DNA from 4 places in the Paenibacillus terreus genome. Region 3 is predicted to be linked to each of the others. Evidence: riboswitches for the same ligand, from Rfam matches in the RefSeq annotation. Region 3 holds a riboswitch; each other region holds the start of a gene.
The links. Region 3 has a riboswitch for cyclic di-GMP ahead of ACE5KN_RS05360 (glycosyl hydrolase). Riboswitches for the same ligand answer to the same signal wherever they lie in the genome.
Positions count from the first base shown of each region.

Region 1: linked by a shared signal. The riboswitch ahead of ACE5KN_RS08825 (SDR family NAD(P)-dependent oxidoreductase) and the one ahead of ACE5KN_RS05360 (glycosyl hydrolase) in region 3 are both predicted to bind cyclic di-GMP.
Region 2: linked by a shared signal. The riboswitch ahead of ACE5KN_RS18270 (transglutaminase-like domain-containing protein) and the one ahead of ACE5KN_RS05360 (glycosyl hydrolase) in region 3 are both predicted to bind cyclic di-GMP.
Region 4: linked by a shared signal. The riboswitch ahead of ACE5KN_RS25340 (thiamine pyrophosphate-dependent dehydrogenase E1 component subunit alpha) and the one ahead of ACE5KN_RS05360 (glycosyl hydrolase) in region 3 are both predicted to bind cyclic di-GMP.

Region 1 covers NZ_JBHIRX010000003.1:412,074-417,311, forward strand. Annotated here, with positions in the region: gene ACE5KN_RS08810 (ABC transporter ATP-binding protein) at 1-1,670, opposite strand, end outside; gene ACE5KN_RS08815 (MarR family winged helix-turn-helix transcriptional regulator) at 1,751-2,164, opposite strand; gene ACE5KN_RS08820 (NADH:flavin oxidoreductase/NADH oxidase) at 2,384-3,415, opposite strand; cyclic di-GMP riboswitch class I at 3,765-3,851, shown strand; partial or broken gene ACE5KN_RS08825 (SDR family NAD(P)-dependent oxidoreductase) at 3,975-4,076, shown strand; gene ACE5KN_RS08830 (pyridoxal phosphate-dependent decarboxylase family protein) at 4,109-5,238, shown strand, end outside.
Region 2 covers NZ_JBHIRX010000010.1:81,690-86,927, reverse strand. Annotated here, with positions in the region: gene yeiL (transcriptional regulator YeiL) at 1-517, shown strand, start outside; gene ACE5KN_RS18285 (methylated-DNA--[protein]-cysteine S-methyltransferase) at 528-1,022, opposite strand; gene ACE5KN_RS18280 (bifunctional transcriptional activator/DNA repair enzyme AdaA) at 1,071-1,634, opposite strand; gene ACE5KN_RS18275 (isocitrate lyase/PEP mutase family protein) at 1,657-2,427, opposite strand; cyclic di-GMP riboswitch class I at 2,623-2,710, shown strand; cyclic di-GMP riboswitch class I at 2,769-2,856, shown strand; gene ACE5KN_RS18270 (transglutaminase-like domain-containing protein) at 2,871-3,671, shown strand; gene ACE5KN_RS18265 (collagen binding domain-containing protein) at 3,954-5,238, shown strand, end outside.
Region 3 covers NZ_JBHIRX010000002.1:249,087-254,324, reverse strand. Annotated here, with positions in the region: gene ACE5KN_RS05365 (discoidin domain-containing protein) at 1-1,117, opposite strand, end outside; gene ACE5KN_RS05360 (glycosyl hydrolase) at 1,163-2,740, opposite strand; cyclic di-GMP riboswitch class I at 2,769-2,856, opposite strand; gene ACE5KN_RS05355 (sugar phosphate nucleotidyltransferase) at 3,025-4,398, opposite strand; gene ACE5KN_RS05350 (UDP-glucose dehydrogenase family protein) at 4,462-5,238, opposite strand, start outside.
Region 4 covers NZ_JBHIRX010000019.1:8,455-13,692, forward strand. Annotated here, with positions in the region: gene fabF (beta-ketoacyl-ACP synthase II) at 1-255, opposite strand, end outside; gene ACE5KN_RS25330 (acetoacetate decarboxylase) at 256-1,002, opposite strand; gene ACE5KN_RS25335 (class I SAM-dependent methyltransferase) at 1,010-1,948, opposite strand; gene ACE5KN_RS25340 (thiamine pyrophosphate-dependent dehydrogenase E1 component subunit alpha) at 2,022-3,038, opposite strand; cyclic di-GMP riboswitch class I at 3,176-3,270, opposite strand; gene ACE5KN_RS25345 (SDR family oxidoreductase) at 3,585-4,400, opposite strand; gene ACE5KN_RS25350 (isopeptide-forming domain-containing fimbrial protein) at 4,633-5,238, opposite strand, start outside.

The DNA of each region.
Region 1 (5,238 bases), on a different contig from region 3:
CCATTTTCCAGCACAATGATGCGGTCGGCGTCCTTAATGGTGCCTATGCGCTGCGCAACGATGAGTGTCGTGGCGTCGCCGGTTTGTTGTTTGAGGGCCGAGCGCAGAATGCGGTCTGTCTTGTAGTCAAGCGCCGAAAAGGAATCGTCGAAAATATAAATCTCCGGCTGGCGGTAGATTGCGCGGGCAATGGATAACCGCTGCTTCTGTCCGCCTGATACATTGGCACCGCCCTGGGCAATTTGCCCCTCATACTGGCCCTCCATGTTCTCCACGAACTCGGAGCCTTGGGCAATCTCGACTGCTTTCTTGACCAGCTCTTCGGATATTTCCGGCTTCCCGTCAGTCCGCCCGTTATTGCCATACGCCACGTTAGAAACCACTGTGCCGCTGAACAGCACAGCTCTCTGCGGCACGTAACCGATTTTGTTATGAAGCGCTTCTTGCGTATAATTTTTGACATTCACGCCGTCAACAAGCACTTCTCCTTCGGTCGCGTCATAAAAGCGGGGGATCAGATTGATCACGCTGGTTTTACCGCTGCCTGTAGCGCCAATAAAGGCAACCGTTTCGCCCTTCCTGGCAGTAAAGCTAATGTTGTGCAGCACAGGCTCCTCCGCGTCCGGATATTTGAAGCTGACATTGCGGAATTCCACCTGGCCGGTCAACTCCGGTTTTCCTGCCGTTTCCTTCCCGTCAACGATTTTGGCCTCGGTATTCAGCACCTCCATGATCCGCTTGGCGGATACCGATGCACGGGGCATCAAAATAAAGATCATGCTGACCATCATAAAGGCCATGACCACTTGCATCGCATAGGAGGAGAATACGACCATATTCGAGAACAGCGCGATACGGTCAGGCACAGCAGCAACGTTAATCAGATAAGCGCCAATCCAATAGATCGCCACACTCAGGCCTGACATAATAAAGGTCATGCCCGGGCCGATCATCGCCATTAACCGGCTGGCAAACAGGTTCGTTTTCGTTAATTCAACGTTGGCCTGCTCGAATTTGGCTTCCTGATACGGCTCTGCATTATAAGCGCGAACCACCCGCAGCCCGGTCAGATTTTCACGGGTTACGCGATTCAGATTGTCCGTAAGCTGTTGAATCTTTTTAAACTTTGGCAAAGCGAAAATAATGATCACACTCAGCATCAGAATCAGCACGGCTACGGCCGCTCCCGTGGAGGCGGTCCACTGCCAATTTTTATCCGCAATTTTTACGATGGCCCATACAGCCAGAATCGGCGCTTTGATGATCACCTGCAGTCCCAGTGCAACCACCGTTTGAATTTGGGTAACATCGTTCGTTGAACGGGTGATCAAGCTGGCGGTCGAAAAGCCGTTAATCTCCTCCATGGAAAATGACAAGGTTTTGTCAAATACCATACCGCGCAGACGCATAGCCAGCCCTGCCGCCACCCTGGCGGCGAAGTAGCCGACAATGATCGAGGCGATCATACTGCCGACGGCACACAGCAGCATATAACCGCCGGGGACAAGCAAATCCGATATCTTCGATCCTTCCATCTGCAGCTTGGTTGTAATTTCCGCCATATAATCCGGCAGTCGCAAATCAAGCCATACCTGTGCAACGATGAAGGCCAGACTGCCAAGCACGAGCATCCATTCATGCCTCTTGAGGTATTTGAAAATCTTCACCATCTGGTTGCTCTCCTTTTATCTTATAGTGTAAGACATTTGGCAAAAATATCATGCAGCCCTTAAATGAACTGCATTGGTTATTAACTCTTGGAAGCCATGATCTTTACCAGGCGGACAAACTCCTTGGCATCCTCCTCGCTCAGCCTGCGCAGCATTTTCTCGGTTAACGCAATGCCTTCATTACGTCTGTCAAGCAGAAATTGCCTGCCGGCATCGGTAATAAATACGATCACCCTGCGTTTGTCATCCGCATCGGTACGACGCACAACAAACCCCTTCTTCTCAAGGCTCTTCAGCGCTGTTGCCACCCTTCCCGTGCTGACGGACAAGTATTCGCTCAATTCTCCGGAGGTGGTCCCGTCTTTATGGAAATTCAGGTGAATCAGGATCCCCACTTCCCCGCGCGAGAAGAGCTGTCTCCGATCATCCAGCGGCGGTTTGCGAGCTTGGGCGGCGTATTCAAAGAGCTCTACCGCTAATTCTTTATAATCCACTTGTATGGCTCACACCTTCTAAAATTTATCTTACACTATGAGATAATAATAGATCTTTGCTGCTGTGTCAAACCCATACGGGTATTCCCTCTATTTTCCGCCAAATTAAGTTGCAGATGGTACTGGTCAGATGAACAAAACAACACAAGAAATAACCCGGCTGAATCCCTCGGCCGGGTTATTATAATACCTTATATGGCACCTATCGGCGCCTATCCATTAAAACGCCCGCTCATATTGCACGGGAACTTTATGTTCCTCGCCGAGCGTTACCGCTGCATGTACAGCCCAGTAAGGATCGCTCAGCATACCGCGCCCCACGGCCACCAGCTCGGCATCTCCGTTCCCGATGACCGATTGCGCCATATCGGGGTCATCCAGTCTGCCTACGGCAATGACCGGAATGCCAACCTCCTCACGAATCTGGCGGGCGAACGGAACCTGATAGCCGGGATGGTTCCCTGGTCTTCTCGCTCCAGGAGTCCCTTCACCGCCGGAGCTGACGTGAACGACATCCACGCCCGCATCACGGTATTTCTTAAGCAATTCGATTGCATGATCGATATCGTATCCTCCGTCCGCATACTCCACGGCAGAGATCCGGAACAGCAGCGGCATGTTCTCAGGCATCTCCTTTTTGATCGCCTTAATCACCTCTACGCCGAAGCGTGAAAGGTCCTGTCCGTAGATATCATCCCGCTTGTTGGTGAGAGGGGAGTGAAATTGATGAATGAGATAGCCGTGCGCTCCATGGATCTCAATCGTGTCCACTCCTGCCGCTACCGCACGGCGCGCCGCTTCCCCGAATTTCCGCACCATCTCCCGCACTTCCTCCGTTGTCAGCGCACGCGGCTTCTTGTATGGCTCTCCGCCTGGGAACTCAATGGCCGACGGAGCAACAGGTTCGGCTGCGTCCTCCGCCTTGCGGCCGGCATGGGCAATTTGAATGCCCAGCTTCGCTCCATGCTCATGCACACCATCGGCAATACGGCGAAAAGCGGGGATATGCTCATCCGACCACAGTCCCAGATCATAGTCTGAAATACGGCCATCAGGCTCGACATCTGTCATTTCTATAATGATCAATCCTGTGCCGCCCACAGCGCGGCTGGTGTAATGGACATAATGCCAGTCATTCGGAATGCCGTCCTTGGCTGTAACCGAGTATTGGCACATCGGCGCCATGACAATCCGGTTTTTAAGCTCCAGGCCTTTAATGGTGTAAGGCGTGAACAGTATGTTCTTTGACATGGTAATCCCTCCCTGGTTCCTGTCCCATAGTTTCAACCACAGGTTTACGAATCATACATTTTTTAGCTGTACTGCAACTCAAGAAAGTTGCACACAATTCATTATCATACTTTGCAATTTCCCACACAAGTACTCACATCCATGTTCCCTAGTATCAATTTTTATACTGTCTTTGTGAGCGGTTATCAGCTCGATGATCCTGATTTCATGAATCAAAAGAACTTAAAATTTTTATTTCTTTGTCCCAAATAAAGAAAATTTGAGGAAAATAGTTCCAAACTCCTATTCCCATATAACCATCCTATTGGTAAATTGACATCATACAACACGGTTAGACAGCAATAAACTCGTACGATAAAGGCAAACCCGTTGAAAGGCGGGGACGCAAAGCTACAGGGGCTTAGGTGGGATGCCACGATGCCAGCCAGCTACCGAATACGACGGAAAAATACCTCCGTCTTATTCCTTTACCAGATAAGAAAGAGGTGTTTTTGCGTTCACAAATGTAAAATTCTTATTTTTCTAGGAATGAAAGTGCTTTAACATAAGTCCGCGAAGGGATGAAGCGGCGAAAGTTATTACATTTTTGGCATCCGGAGCGGCTTCCTATGTAACCGGCACCTCTGTAAATATCGACGGCGGCTCGGGACATGCTTTGTAGGCAGTATTAATAGCACACGGGGAGGGGATTGGATGTTGTACGACAGCAAGCCTGACATCGGAACACGGTACCCCGGTTCAGACGGGAATGATTCGCAGAGAGCAGCTTTTCTGAAATGGATCGAGCAAATCCTGATCGGCATCGACCGCGTTAAAGCTCATGATCATGTATATCTCATGGAGAGTAACCGCCGACAAAGCGACTTATATAGTGAACTTATACGGTCATGTAAAATACCGGCAGCGGGGATGTCTATGGAAGAGGTCAATCATAAGCTATTGTCACTTCTGCACTCCCTCCCCCTACATAAAAGATACGAATTGACAAATACGCTCCAGATGGACAGCATCCCGGGTATTCTCGGCCTGTTGACCGCTTGTCTGGTTAATGACAGTCATATGTCGGAGGCATACGGGCCGGCAGGTGCAGAGGCAGAAGCCAGTGTAACAGCAATGCTGTCCAGGCTGGTCGGATACGACAGCAGCAGCAGTGGAGGTTACACCCCTGGGGAAGGGCAAAGGGCCCTATTTGCGGCATTGCGCATCGCGATTGCCAAGCTTGCTCCCGATGCACCCCGCTCGGGCGTGCCCCGCAAGCTGTATGTGCTCTGTTCGGAAGCGGCTTATGACAGCTTGTCCAGGTCAATGGAAGCGGTAGGGATCGGAAGCGGTCATTTGATCCGGGTGCGGACACTGCCGGACAGCTCCATGGATCTTGTGGAGTTGAAGGATCAATTGATTCGTGTGATCCGCAGCGGAGGAACACCGATTTGCATTGTAGCCACAACGGGGACAAGCGATGCGATGGGGATCGACGATGTAGAGGAAATTTACCATTTAGCCGCCATTCTGTGCTCCGCTTATAATATTCCCCGGCCGCATATCCACGCGGACTCGGCGCTCGGCGGAATCTTTGCCTTCTTTAACGGGTACGATTTTGCAGCCAATCCCCTTTCCTTTGAACCGGAGACATTACACGCCCTGTACAGGATTCAATCCAAAATGGCCAAGCTTCGCTTTGCCGATTCATTGTGCGTTGATTTTCATAAATCAGGGCATATTCCGCATTCAAGCAGCCTGCTTCTGGTTAAAGACGCAAAGGATCTTCAGCTTATAGACCTTCCTCCGGAAGAAACGCCCGCTAGCTCCTTCGGAATCTACAG
Region 2 (5,238 bases), on a different contig from region 3:
TTATGTTGTTGAAGGAAAGGCCAAAATTTATGTGACCCATCACAACGGGAAGGTGTCCCTGATTAATTTTATCAATGCTAAAGACTATTTTGGAGAAATGGAATTGTTGAACGAGGTATATTATACAAAAGGGATTCAGACTTCTACCAGGACGGTTTGCTTTGCGTTTCCTTTTCATCACTGCCGTGCACAAATGCTGGAAGACCCGTTATTTCTGCGTGGACTGACGAAGTTTCTGAGTGAAAAAGCCACCAAAATGGCGGCCAAGTCCTCGCAAAGCCTCGCTTTCCCGCTTGAAAACCGGTTAGCGGATTTTATTTTGCAGACTGCTGACGAAGGGGTCTATAAGGAAAAGCATGTGACCGTTTGTGATTTTCTGGGTGTCTCCTATCGGCATTTATTATACGTATTTGCTCAATTTTGTGATAAAGGATATTTGCAAAAAGAAGGCCGTCACTACCGCATTCAGCGGTACGACTCCTTATATGAACTTGCCGGGATGTTGGGGAATACGTAGTGATTTGCGATTAAACGCCTGTCCCTTCTTTTCTCAAACGTTGCTCATGCTTAAGAAGCCATTCCTTTCGCCATAGGCCGCCCGCATAGCCGGTTAACTTCCCGTTGGTACCAATAATTCGGTGGCAGGGGATGACAATGCTTAATTTGTTTTTGCCGTTTGCGCTGCCGACAGCTCGTATGGCCTTTTCATTCCCGATGGAAACAGCAATATCTTTGTAGGACCACGTTTGCGCGTAGGGGACTGTTTTTAAAGAATTCCAAACCGTTTTTTGAAATTCAGTACCTTCATATATATAAGGAAATGTAAACTCGGTACGTGTGCCTTTAAAATACTCATCAAGCTGATCACGGCAAAGCTTCAAAGCCTGGGGAGTTTCGTCATGGATAGCATTTACGATCTGGTCCCGTTCCGAGAACAGGATAGAGTAAACCGCTTGATCGGTTCCTTGTATTTCAACCATTCCAATGGGGGATTGGTAATCTATTATATACAGTCTGCTCATATAAGGACCTCCAAGAAAAAAGGTAGTATTGAATCTCCAGTTTATCGATTAAGGCTCTTTCCTCATCTTACGAAACTCGCTTGGCGAACAGCCTTTTAAATTTCGAAACACTTTGTAAAAATTAGAAAGACTTTGGAAGCCTACCTCATAACCAATTTCAAGATTGGTCATATCGGTCGTTTGAAGAAGCTGTGTGGCTCTATCGATGCGCACTTTTTCCAAAAAAGTACGCGGAGTCTCTGATGTTTCTTTTTTAAACAGCCTTTCAAGATAAAAGGGGCTTAAACCGACCTGTTCCGCAATATCATTCAGCTTCAAATCTTGTTTATATTGATTCACTAAAATTGTCGTAACACTTTTGACAAATTCACTGTTTGGAGAATGTTCAACCTCGGGCTGGCATCTTTTACATGCACGATAACCAGCTTTTTCAACCTCACTGATATTGTGATAGAACTCAACATTTATCTTTTTGGGCTTTCTGGATCTGCAGGAAGGACGGCAGTAGATTTTTGTTGTTTTCACGGCTGTAAAAAATAGACCATCATATTTCCGGTCGCAGGCAATGATTTTTTCCCACATCTCGTCAAATGAAAGATTTATACTGGTCATCACTTCATCCCTGCCTTCTGATCTAGTTTTCATATAAATGTGAGGTATCCTGTAATTCCAATAATTTAGCCGCATTGTTTTGTAAGCAAGCGATGACTTTATCTGACAGGGCATTTCCGAAGCTGAAACGCTTGACGCCTAACTCTTTCAGCTTATTACAACTCGTCAGGTTAGGCAAAGACAATATATTGAGCGGCGCCTTGACTTGAGCAGCTATTTGCTGAATTTCGTCCTCTTCCGTTACCCCTGGCACAAAGATGCCACTGGCCCCGCTTTCAACATAGGCACTGGCCCGATCGATCGTTTCATTGAAGGGGTTTTCCAATTGAAAGTAAGTATCCGTTCTGGCGTTGATATAAAAATCTTTGAATCCGCGATTTTCCAGCGCCGTCCTCATTTTGATCAGAAGGCTGCAATGATCCGCTATATCTCTTAACCCCGTTTCTTTTTTCAAGGAATCCTCGATATTAATGCCGGCGACCCCGACATCTGCTGTTCTTAATACATTATCGATAATTGTGTTAAAATCCTCGCTATATCCTGCCTCGATATCAGCGGATACCGGTATTTTTACATTTTCTGCAATGGTTTTGACGATTGCTAGATTTTGATTAAAATCTATTAATTCTCCGTCCGCATAGCCTAACGAGTTGGCAATCCCCCAGCTGGTAGTACCAATGGCTTTAAAACCTGTCTTCTCTAATGTCAAAGCTGATAATAGATCCCAGGCATTTCCCAAAAATAATAGCTCCTCTGAAGTATGGAGATTATTGAACTCCCGAATCATCGACATTTTGCTTCCTCCTTGGCTTTGGTGTAACTCATTCTATCAAGGAGGCTTTAATCATTTCGTCCTCATTCTTGCTCTTATGGTCTGAGATATGAACGAAAAAAAAGATCATCGAATGGGCGCGGAAATCAATGAATCTTGTAAATTTTCTCTTGATAGAAATAGAGATATTTGGTAAGATAGTCTCACAAAAGCTACTCACGATAACGGCAAACTTGTCGAAAGGCAAGGACGCAAAGCTACAGGGCCTACTTGGCGATATGTCAAACGGCAGCCAGCTACCGAACGAAGACGCTTTTTTTGTTTTTCATAGGATAATTTTATATTAAAATCTGGAAACTCTAGCACGACAATGGCAAACTTGTCGAAAGACTGGGACGCAAAGCTACAGGGCCTTCTTGACGATATGTCAATGGCAGCCTGGCTATCGAAGGGAGTTTGCAGTTATGCGCAACGCAATATTCGCGATTGTAGGACTTTTTGCGTTATTATTGTGGGCTCCGTTTGTACAAGCTGCGCAATCTCAGGATTGGCTGGGCTTGGAACAGCTGGACCGTGGTGTGATCGTTGTTCGCTATGATGTGAAAGCCGGCATCAAGACGAAGCTCATGATCTCAAAAGGTCAGGACAAATATACGTATGTACTTTCGCCGAATAAACGGCAGGAAGCATTCCCGCTGCAGATGGGCAACGGTGATTACACGGTTACCGTACTGGAGCAAGTCAGCGGTACCAAATATAAGATCGCACAGGAAGCGCCCGTTACACTTCAACTGGCAAACAAGAGCAAAGTGTTTTTGAGTTCTGTACAAAATATCAATTGGAGCGAACAGGACAAGGCTGCTCAACTTGCGAAGAAGCTAACCGCGTCTGCTCAATCTGACGAAGAAAAAGTACAGGCTATTTATGAATATATTGTTGGTACGATCAGATACGACAAGGCTCTTGCAACCAGTGATCTGACAGATTACCTTCCCGATATCAATCGCACGATTGCAGGGCAGAAGGGGATGTGTTACGACTATGCCTCCCTGTTCGCTTCCATGCTGCGGAGTATCGGCATTCCAGCCAAGCTCGATATGGGGACTTCGGAATACGTCGATGTTTACCACGCCTGGAATGAAGTTTATTTGAACGGAAAATGGGTAACCATTGATACAACGGTTGATGCGAGCTGGAAAGCCAAAGGGGCCGATTTTAAAATGATAAAAGACGCCTCTCGTTATTCGGTATCCAAATATTACTAAAAAGAATACGATTAACTTAAGCTTTGGACACATGTCCAAGGCTTATTCGAGTTTGTAGAGAAATTGTAGAGGTCCGGCAGTTATAATGCAAGAAGCCCATTTGGTTCTGGTGGGAAAAACAGGAACAATGAATCGTGCGCCATTTAGAAATAAGTGGAGGTGATGGACTGAAGGTCTCTTAACGGCATACAATTCAATGCAGTATAGATAGCCCGATTTGCGCACGGAAAGCTGGATCGGAACCGACATTACGAGGGTGATGTAGAGACTGAGGGAGAGATTATGAAGAAAAAAGTTAGTGGAATCGTTGTGGCGCTGCTGCTTCTGCTTCAATCGGTTTTTGGTGTAACCGTCTGGACGGGCAATGTAGCCAATGCCAACGCGGCCGATGCACTGTCAAACGTGCAGGAATCCGTGTATGGGGAAACGGATGAAGTTGCAGTGACGGATGATGTGTATATCCCGCCGGCGCCAGTCAAGAATACGGACAATATTTTAACAAAAGTGGTATTAACCGACTCGAATGGTAACGTGGTCGATGCGGTATATAATCCGGACAGTACCCTGGACATCGGTGAGGCTGTGAATCTCAGCTACGAATGGGAGCTTCCGAATAATCACGGCTACAAGAACGGGGATACCTTTACCTTCGAACTGCCAAAGCAGTTTGAAATTTTTACGGACATTGACGCACCGCTCGTGGCCGATCAAGACAAAGTTGGCACATTTACCGTCGATCGGAGCGGGAAGGTTGTCATGACCTTCAACGATTATGTGGAAAGCCATTCCAACGTAAGCGGCAAGCTGCAAATACGCACCGAGTTTACGAAGGAAACGATTAAGGGAAGCACGGAAGTCATCATTGCCATTCCGGTAAAAAGCGGTGTGCAGACCGTTATCGTGAATCTGAAGCCGCAGGGCGGAAAGTTGATCGATAAACAGGGGAAAGCGGTTGGCAAAGACCGGATCGATTGGACGGTTCAAGTCAACAAGTCGCTGGATAAGATCAAGCATGCGGTCATCACGGATGTGATGCCTGAAGGCTCTGAGCTCATCGCCGACTCTGTGGAGGTATACCGTCTGCAGGTTAACGGTGACGGCTCGACGGTCCTTGGCGAAAAGGTAGGGGCCGACAAGTATACGGTTGAAACGAACGGCGGCGCCAAACTGGAGCTTGCGTTCCAGGATGAGACGATCAGCAAAGCCTACGAGATTCGTTATTCAACGAAGCTTACCGGCGAGCAGGCGCGTTTTGAGAACACTGCTGTACTGTCTGGCGACGACATGGAAAATGCCAAATCAACTGCTACGGTAACAGTGGACCGCGGTAAATTTTTGGATAAGTCTTATAGCCAGAATAAAGATAACGGAATCATCACCTGGACTGTGAAATACAATTTCAACGAGAAAAAGCTTACGAAAGAGCAAGCGATCATCATGGATGAATTCAGTGCGATTCATACGCTGGTTGCTGATTCGCTGAAGGTGTATAAAGGGAATTCGACGAAGGCAGAAGATCAGCTTTCACCGGATGAATACACCTTTACACCGACGGGTACAAACGGAT
Region 3 (5,238 bases):
TCATATGTGGAGCCATTTTCTTTCCTTCACTGTTCAGCCAATTGGCCACCGCCAGATTGACGGCTTTGGACCGGTTGAACAGCCCCGGTTCGTTGTCGACTTCAAAATACTGCACATACGGACCGTAATTTTGCAGATATGAAGCCAACTTCTGCTTGGCGGACTCCGGCAGCGTACCGTCCGCATTCAGCTTGATGTCGCCTGTATACAGATACAGGGCAACAGCCTGCATGTTGTACTGCTTGAGGGTTTTGTAATAGTTGTCCAGATCAGAGCATGCATTGCCGACATTGCTCGCACAGGTGACCCGCATAATATTTCCGCTGTAAGCGATCCCCAGCCATTTCATCACGGCAGGCAGATGACGGGTAGCCCCTTTATCATAATAAAACTCGTTATTGTTTACATTGGTTCCTGTACGGATGTAGCTGCCATGAATCGGTTCCGCAGCCGGGGAAGCAAGCTTCTCAAGACTCAGGCTGTCCCATGTCCACCAAAGGCTCGAATTCTCCGCCTCCGAGCAGTACAAGCACCGGGCCACCCGGAGCTTGAGCTGATTTACTCCTGTCTGCAGCTGTTCCTTCGGGATATATAATTGATAATTGCTCTTGAAGGTATATTGGCTTCCGGTTCCCGCCACACCCGCAATCTGAATCAAGCCGGAAAGCTGGTTGTTGGAAAACACGGCCATCTGCGGCACAGCCTTGCTGGCGTCCAGAATGCGGACATTAAACCGGACACCATTGGCCGGAATGGTGTCCAGCTCATATTCGAGCACGAGCTCCGGATTGGTCTCGGCATTCAGTCCTGGGGGAATGGATCCGTTAAGTTGAATAACAGGGGTGGAAGTCTTAACGGCCTGCGCCGCTCCTCCCGCCGCCTTTAACGCCGTTGCGCTCGCCGCTTGAACGTCCAGGGTGGCCGATTCCTTGCCCGCCGCTCCTTTGAATTCAGCGGAGGAATCATCGCTGACGCCAAGCATCCACAAGGTGGTAGCGGCGTTCTTCTCATTTTCCTGATTGCTTTTGTTGGCATAACCCAAAAGCGAAAACAAGATAACCAAGCCAAGCAGGCCCAGAAGCAAATATACATACTTGTTAGCCAACCAATTTTTCATTGTTCATGTCCACACTTTCTGTACAGGGTTGCCGGAAAGAGAGAGCTATTCCACAGTATGGAACAAAGCGCTCGAAGGAATGACCGCTTTGGCCTCCTGCTCGCTCTCCCACATCAGGCGTGCCATGGCATCACCTGTTCCTTCGTAATATTCCACTTTGAGGTCGTAGAGCTGATCCGCCGCAAGGCTGATGCTTCCCTTACGCTCTGTCCAGCTTTGCTTGAACCAACTGTCAATGATCTGCTGCCCGTTCACCCATACCCGGATTCCGTCATCGGAAATGGTCGTAAAAGTATAGGTGCCGCTGTATTTCGGTTTTACCTTGCCTGTCCAGCGTACGGAGAATTGATCGGCAGGTACCGCCGGATCCGGCGCGGCACTGCGCCAGTTAAAATCCAGCTTGGCATCCGTGCGCGTAAGCACAGGTGTTCCGCTTAGCTCGATATTGTTGAAGAACTCGGCGTGCAGTCCCTCATATACCGCATCTGGAACAGGCTCGGGGGCAGGTTCCGGGTCAGGCTCCGGATCAGGTTCCTCCCCGACCGGCGGTGTTCCCGGAGGAGCAGTATCAGGCGGCTCCACAGGAGGGGCTTCAGGAGGAGCGGCCATATCTGCAGCCAATTCATCCCGAGTCAGTGTTCTGTCTTCATTCATGTATGCAATAATCTGATCGTTCGAATTGTTTTGTGTCAGCATGTTGCCCCAGGTCATGGAGTAGACCCATTTCGGCTGGGCAGACAGCACTCTCTCGGAAGGCATCTCGCCGTGCTCGCCAATGGCAATCGGTTTTTCTCCGGCCAGACTCAGCAATCCGTCGTAGTAGCTCTGCTCGAAATCATTGTCATAGATGTCCGCAGCCAGAATGTCGACCTTGGACAAACCGGGAAACGTACTGACATAAGGAGCTGACCAAGCATTCGGAGCGTTGGGATTCCAGACCCACAGCAGATTGTTCAGCTGGTGGACATTCACAAATCGGTCATACATGATATCCCATAATTTCACAAAGTTCTTCTTGTTTCCCCACCAGAACCAATCCCCGTTCATCTCGTGGTAAGGCCGCCATAGAACGGGCACACCCGCATCCCGCAGCTGGCCAAGGGACACCGCGACTTGATCCAGATCCGCGATCAGCCGTGCATATTCCCTGGTACCTGGTGTCACGTACTTGTCAAATTGCGCCTGGGTAATCTTGGCCTGTACATTGGCCCAGGTCAACGGTTTGCCGGGAAGCGCCTGATGAAAGGTTATGGCAACGATGCCGCCGGCATTGTGCCAATTAATCGCGCTATACACTACATTGCTGCGCTGGGCCTCGGCCTCTGCAGCCGACTGGTTGGAGACAGCCCCCAGCTCATAGCCGTGCAGGCCGGCATACTGCCCGCTGATTTTCTTCAGTTTGATGTTCAGCTCATCCGGGCTCTCCAGATAATCATGCTGACCTGTAATCATCCCTTTTCCGTCCAAACTGGACAAGTACGCATATAATTCGCGCGCCCCGGCCGAAGCAGCCGGATTAATGGGCGCTGCTTCGGCATGGGCAGTGTGTTCCCGGGACAGGCCTGATGGGAGCAGAGAGCAAAACAGCACGACAGGCAGCAGTTTTTTAAAAAATCGATACATAGAATAAGTTTTCACCAATTCTCTCCCTCTCGGTAGCCAGGCTGCCAGCCCTCGATGGGGTAAGGCCCTATAGCTTTGCGTTCACCTGTCTTTCGACAGGGTTGCCATTTTTCGTATGAAGGTCTATGAAGCTCCTTCTTATCCTAGAGTATCGACTCCGATTTACCAAAAATTAATAGATCATTTATGCTGAAACCCATTTTTTCAGATATTATGACAAAAAAACCTGTAAAACAACATCATTTTTTGCAATGATATGCGTAAAAACGCAACAAGTGCGTTTTTCAGGAAATGAACTGTTGCAGAGAAATTTCATTCCAATCCATGCAGAAACGGACGGTATCTTCTTCCACCAGCTCCGATCCTGCTTGTACCTCAATCAGTTCCACATCGGTCACCGCCAGAATGCTGTGCTTGGTGCCTTCCGGAATGCGGACAACGTCGCCGGCCTTTACTTTGTGCAGCTTCTCGTTCAGAATCACTTCCGCTTCGCCGCTGATGATCGTCCAAATTTCGCTCCGCTTGCGATGAAGCTGGTAGCTGATATTTTTGCCCTTCTCGATACAAATCCGTTTGGTGAGCACTTCATTGCCCTCCGGATATTTCACATAATCCACAACCCGGTAATGCCCCCAACGGCGCTCCTCATACATCGGACGCTGATTGTGAGCCTTCAGTACTTCCTTGATCCGCGGGCTCTCCGCCTTGTTGGTTACAAGAATGCCATCCGGACTGGCCGCTACGATCAGATCGCTGGCCCCGATAATGGTAACCGGAATGTCCAGCTCGTTGATCAGGCTTGTATTCACGGAATCCTCAGTCATTACTCCCTTGCCCACCTGACGCTGTGACATTTCCTCCGTCAGCGTGTTCCAGGTGCCGAGATCCTTCCAGAAGCCATCATATGGAAGAACTACGATATTCTCTTCCTTCTCTACCACTTCATAATCAAAGCTTATTTTAGGCAAAATATGATATTGTTTCTGCAGTTCTTCATAATTCAGCGGAAGCCCCTTCCCTTCCAGAATGTTCAGCAGATATCCCAGACGGAAAGCAAAAACTCCGCAGTTCCAGAGCGCGCTCCGCTCAATCAGAAGCTCAGCCTGCTCTTTGCTCGGTTTCTCTTGAAAATGGCTGACCTGCAGGCAGCCTGCAATTCCGGCCGGTCCTTCTTTCGGAATGATATAACCGTATTTTTCGGATGGATAGGATGGAACGACACCCATCAGAGCCAGATTGGCGCCCGTTTTCTGCAGCGTATATTCCATGCGTGCCACCGTATGGAAGAAGGTCTGCTCCACATACGGGTCCACCGGCAAAATCGCAACAACCGTATCCGGAGATACGCCGGCGATGCTGTACAAGTAGGTAGCCGTAAGCGCAATGGCCGGGAAGGTATCCCTGCGCTCAGGCTCCACGATGATGCTGACGTCGCCGCCGATCTGGCTCTGAATCATTTCGACCTGAGCTCTGCCAGTTGCAATATATGAGGACTCCGCCATTCCGGCGTCTCCCAGCTGTCTCCATACCCGCTGCACCATGGATTCAGGAAGCCCCTCCGGGCTTTCCAGCACCTTCAGAAATTGTTTGGAACGGGAATCGTTGGACAGAGGCCATAACCTTTTACCGGAACCGCCAGACAAGAGTACCAATTTCATAACTCCACTCTCCCTCCACGAAGTAAATTTCCTTAAAAGGGCAAATTTTCCTATACACTAATATTATACTGCACCCGCAACGCTTGGCGAAAGGCCGTTCAGCCCACTCATGCGTGGTCTGCCGACCGAATAATACTCCAATCCGGATTCGGCGATCTGCTGTTCGGAAAATACATTACGTCCGTCAATGAGAACCGGCTTGCGCAGCACGGAGCCAAGCATGCGCAGGTCAACCTGCCTGTAGTGATCCCAATCGGTCAGCAGGCAGACGGCATCACAGCCAAGCGCCGCTTCTTCGGCCGTGGAGCACCACTGAATATGCTCGTGATCAAACTGCTCCCTGAATTTGTCCATCGCGATCGGATCATGGACTTTGACAAACGCGCCTTCCTTCACCAGAGTCTCCACGATTTCAAGAGACGGCGCCTCCCGGATATCATCCGTGTTCGGCTTGAAGGACAAGCCCCAAATGCCTACATGTATACCGTTTAACTGCCCGAGGGATTCGCGCAGCTTGGAAATAATCATATAGCGTTGATCTGTGTTGACTTCCACTACGGATTTAAGCAGCTTGAACTCGTAATCCACATTGCCCGCGATTTGAATCAGGGCATTCGTGTCCTTGGGGAAGCACGAACCGCCATATCCGATTCCCGCCTGCAGGAAGGAGGAGCCTATGCGTTTGTCCATACCCATGCCAACCGCTACATTGGTGACGTCAGCGCCCACTTTTTCGCAAATATTTGCGATCTCATTAATAAATGAAATTTTCGTGGCCAGAAAGGCGTTGGAGGCGTACTTGATCATCTCGGCGCTCCGGATATCCGTTACATAGATATT
Region 4 (5,238 bases), on a different contig from region 3:
GGCATAGGCTTGTTCTGCGGCAGCTAACGCAAATTGGGTAAAGCGGTCCAGCGATCTGGCTTCTTTACGTCCCCAAAGCGCTTCGGCATCGAAATCTTTCACTTCACCAGCAATTCTGCTATCCAAATCTGATGCATCAAAAGATTCTATTGTTGAAATGCCCGATTTACCTTCAACTAAATTCCCCCAGAAACTTTCTACACTGTTACCTATCGGTGATACAATTCCCATCCCCGTAATGACGACTCTATTCATTTAATCACTACTTTCCGCCAAATAGTCATAAACAATCTCCGGCATGGATAACGCCAAATCCGTAACAATATGTGATGCGGATACAACCTCAAGCACAGGAAGATCTGCCATCGGGGCCAGCGCATGGGCAAACAATTGCAGCCTGGCCGGAGCCGTCCAGGCACCATGAATGGTCAGATCTTTGATCTGAGCACGCACCAATCGGCATACCTTCGGATTTCCATCATAGTTCGGCACAATTTTGAGCATAAACGTTGGCTGCATAATCTCTTGACGAGCCTTCTCCGGATCAAGAGGTTGGTGTTTATATCCCATTGTTGCCGTGGCCACACGTAAAGACCCGTAGTCTAACGTACCGACTAATGTATCCGAATCAATGTACAGTCTTGGAGAGCCCAGCTTTTTCGGGTATGCACTGATCTCCCGCCCGGAAGCGATCGCAGGATGATTATCCACGTACATGGCATGAAGATATTCGCCCTTCTCACCATTAAAGCTCACCGGTATCACCTGACCCGATTCTGTATAAGCCCCCAAACCGGTCACATCCGGCATATACATGATCTCAAATTTGACCAAAGGCTCGTCAATTTCAAGCGGCTCAGGGACCACACGTCTCAGAGCTTCCAGATCGGTACGATATAAAATGTTCAGATACTCCCGATTGCGAAAATAATAAGGCCCAACGGGAAAAGCAGGAGCCCCCAATGGAGTCGACATTTGCTTAAGCACATCACTTTTCTTCATCTTGTCATCACCTTTCCGCTTTTTTGATTTCCATAAAAATAATTGTCTGGTAATCTTCCACAAAAATATCAACATGTTCGATATCTTCTTTGGGAAGTTCCTCCAATAATTCTTGCATTTGATCCTCATTACGATAAATGAGCCACCAATCCATCACAGCTTCCATATAAGCGATCGTGGGAGAGCCCGGATGATAGTTAATGATTAACAAGCGGCCGCCTGGATTGAGCATCTGGAATAATTTATTCGTTAATCTTTTAGCAATTTTGTCTGAAAGATAATCATATACACCGAGGGAATATATAAAATCAAATGTGGGAAGAGGAACTTTGTTTCTGATGATGTCAACAACTGAGGCTTGGATCGTTTCTCCAAAGTCATTTATGGCTTCCGCAGCAACCGAAAGAGCCTCCTGATCCTGATCAATGGCGACAAATTTTCCAATCGTTTTGTTTTTTACCGCAGCACAATCTGATGTTTCTCTTAAATGACCACAAGCGACGGAGAGAATATAAGGATTCGCAACACGTTCTGATGTTTGATCAATCTTGCCGGAAAGAATACGTCTTCTTTCACGGTTAGCATTAATTGCATGAGCCATACGGTTTAAGTCATAATATAGAAAATCAGCAATCTCTGATTGTTCATTCTCGTAGGGTGACGATTCCAATTTTTCATAGTCATACTGCAAGTCCAGCATTATAGGATCACCTGCATAACCACGCGGTCTTTCAAATGCTCGACGGGATAGTGGTTCTTGCAAGAAAAAATGGCTTATGGAGTGCTGACGATATCGGGGGATAAACTGGGTCCAATCTTCTGTTGAGTACTGTCGACGTATGTTTCCTAATCCATCGTAAAGAGTACTTAATGCTTCAGAGTATTGGCCTTGATTAATCTTCATTTCAACATCTTCAAAAAACTCTTTTTCAATCGTCTGATCCATTAGTTTCCCTCCCTGGAAGACTTTTAACGATTGCGGCATTCCATTCAATTCGGCAGTAGAGCTTTATTTTCTCCTAATTTGAATAAACGTGTTTAAAGATATCCTCGGGGACTGGGTCCGGGGCAAGTTCCGCGTATTCCGCAGCCTCGTCGATTTCCCTGACGATTCGTTCATGAATTTCCTTCTCCGCATGTTCCTCCAATATCCCGGATTCCTTGAGATAACGGCTAAAGGATTCAAGAGAATCGTGCTTCTTTGCTTCCTCTATTTCCTTGCGGGGACGATATCCTTGATCATCGTCATCGCTTGAATAAGGAGCCTGGCGGCAGAGGTCGGCCTCGATCAGCGTAGGGCCCTCTCCTCTATTTGCTCTGTCGACTGCCTCTTTCGTGACCTTGTATACTTCCAGGGGATCGCTGCTGTTCACACGAATGCCAGGAAAGCCGTACCCTTTTGCCCGATCCACAACACTATCAGGTGCCGCCTGCTTCGAGGAGAGGACCGAAAGACCATGCTGGTTATGTTCGCAGAAAAAAATGACCGGAAGCTTGTGTCCTCCTGCAAAGTTCGCTGCTTCGTGAAACTCCCCCCGATGGCTGCCTCCATTTCCAAAAGCGGCTAACACTACAGGATGATCTCCCCGAATTTTGCCGGCCAAGGCGATTCCTACGGCATGCGGGACATGAGTAGCGGTGAGGCCGGAAGTCGAAAGAATACGATTTTTTTTACTGCCATAATGCCCGGGCATTTGCCGCCCGCTGCTGTTCGCAGCTTCGGCCTTGGCAAAAGCGGCAAGCATCAGTTCCTTTGCCGTCATGCCGAAAACGATGGCCATGCCCATATCCCGATCATACGGGCAGAGAAAATCTTTCGTTATATCCAGCGCATGCGCCGCCCCTACCTGTGCGGCTTCATGACCCAGACAAGGGTTGTGGAAAGGGATTTTCCCAGCCCGATGAAGCAACCCCAGCCGTTCGTCGACTTTCCGTGCCAGAGCCATATCCCGGTACATGATCAGAACCTGCTGATTCGACAAACCGAGCTGTTGATGCCTGTTCCCCGCCTTGAAATGCTCGTCTTCGGCTAACATCATGATCCCCTCCCCAACACTATTTTCAGAAGAAAATGGGTCTCATCCCGTTTTCGTCATTTTGCACAACACAAAAAACCTCCCATCTGACCATCATGAAATTTTCTAGAAGTGAATAGACGGAGGTTTCCGACGTATTCGGTAACTGGCTGACATAGAGGATTGTGGTACTTCCGCCTTAGTCCCTATAGCTTTGCGTCACCGCCTTTCAACGGGTTTGCCATTATCGTACAAAGTATAAAGTTGTAATATATTGTATATTATTGCATGATTCTTACTTTATGTGGAACAGGACCTTGCTACCATATTTTTCAACATTCGACAATGTACGAATTCCTGTGCGTTTTTCTGCGTTATGTAGAGACATATGCGTAAATAACGAATTCCATGGTACATTTGATTGGTTTATATTAGAATTTTTTGGGATTTTTTGCACGTTTATCTATGGTTTTTGGAATATGGTAGGAATTTTTCCTGCTCCAGAAACAGCAAGAAAGGCCTCTGACGGACCAGAGACCTTGTGACGTATCTGTGATTTGATTGATATCAAGAAAACTGCTGCGTGATATGTTGCACAAAAGCATCTTCGCCGATCTCTTTCCTGAGCTCCAATAACGCTTTCGCATCTTCTCCAACTACATATCTCAACTGCTTTGTACCGTCCGTCGCCGCCTGATAGATGATCTCCGCCACCAATTCCGGAGTGCATGCGCTGTCCGTCTTAATAATTGCCTCCACCAAGGGCTGAACCGATTCGGAGTATGCCCGATAGTCTGGCAAAGACTCAATGGACAATAAATCGAGAGATCTGCCAAAAAAGTCCGTTTTGACCACACCAGGCTCAATTAGTTTTAACCGGATATTTTGAGAAGCAAGCTCAAACGATAAAGTTTCCGTGAAGCCTTCAATCGCAAATTTAGTTGCATGATAAAGCGAAAATGAAGGCAGCCCCACTCTTCCAGACATCGAAGATAGATTGATGATTACTCCATTGTGATTAGCTCTAAAATGAGGAAGAATGGCCTTGGTCACCGCCATAAGGCCAAAGACATTGACCTCAAACTGCTTTCGGATTTGCTCGTCTGAAGCCGCCTCGAAGATCCCCAAGACTCCGTAACCTGCATTATTTAACAGGACATCGATTGTGCCAAAACGCTCCAGCCCTAACCTCACGGCTTCTTGAATCGTTTCCTGCTGCTCGACGTCGAGCCTCGTTACCAAAACATTTTCCAGAGGCGACAGTTCGGTTTCCCTTTCAGGTGAACGCATGGTAGCAATCACATTCCATCCCTGTTCAGCAAAATACCTGGCTGCAGCTTTTCCAATTCCAGACGATGAACCCGTAATCATAATTGTTTTCATGTTTTGCCCTCCTGCAAATCATTGGTGTGTTTTTTGGGAACGCTCGCAAAACAATGTCATCGAAAACCAAATCAACGGGCTTGCTATGAATCGTACAAAGTATAATGCTGCCATAATGATATTGGATGAGATCCCGTTTTTGAATAGGACATGACTACCAAGTTTTGGGTTGAGGAGAAACTGTCCCCTAAGCCATTCAAACTTGGGGACAGTCTGTTTTTCATCTTTCCGGTTAGGCTTTCTTTCTTCTGAGCAGGAACAGACCTGCAAGCAGAATGAGGCATCCGGCCAGCATATAACCGTACATATTCGTTGCGGTTGCCGGCAGCTTGCTGCCAGTGCCATCCCCGTTGCCGGAAGAACCTCCGCTCTCCGATTCACCCGATGTGCCGGATTGTCCTGTACCTCCAGCCCCACCCGATCCGCCGGATTGGCCGGAATCTATGGAACCGGAATCAGAATCGCCCCAGCCCGGGTTGTTCGGGTTGCCAGTGGAAGCGCCGTCGTTCGGTTCTCCTCCCGGTATGCCGGGATTGCTGCCGCTTCCGCCGCCAATGATGATGTCTTCAGATGGCGTATCCGAATCATCCAGATTATCCCCGCTTACTTCACCTACGTTGCGGATCGTTTGGCCGGGTTGTCCTGCGGCTAGTTTGACCTGGAATACAATCGTATGCCAATCCGTATCCGTAACGTCGCCGAACTGTCCGCTCACCATGCCATTGGCATAAGAGCCTTTGTCATTGTCCAGCGCATCGGTGACAGTCACGCCGTCCACCTTCAGCGAGCCTGGTACATACTCCAGTTCGTCACGCAGGGCATCCGAGATTTCCAGATT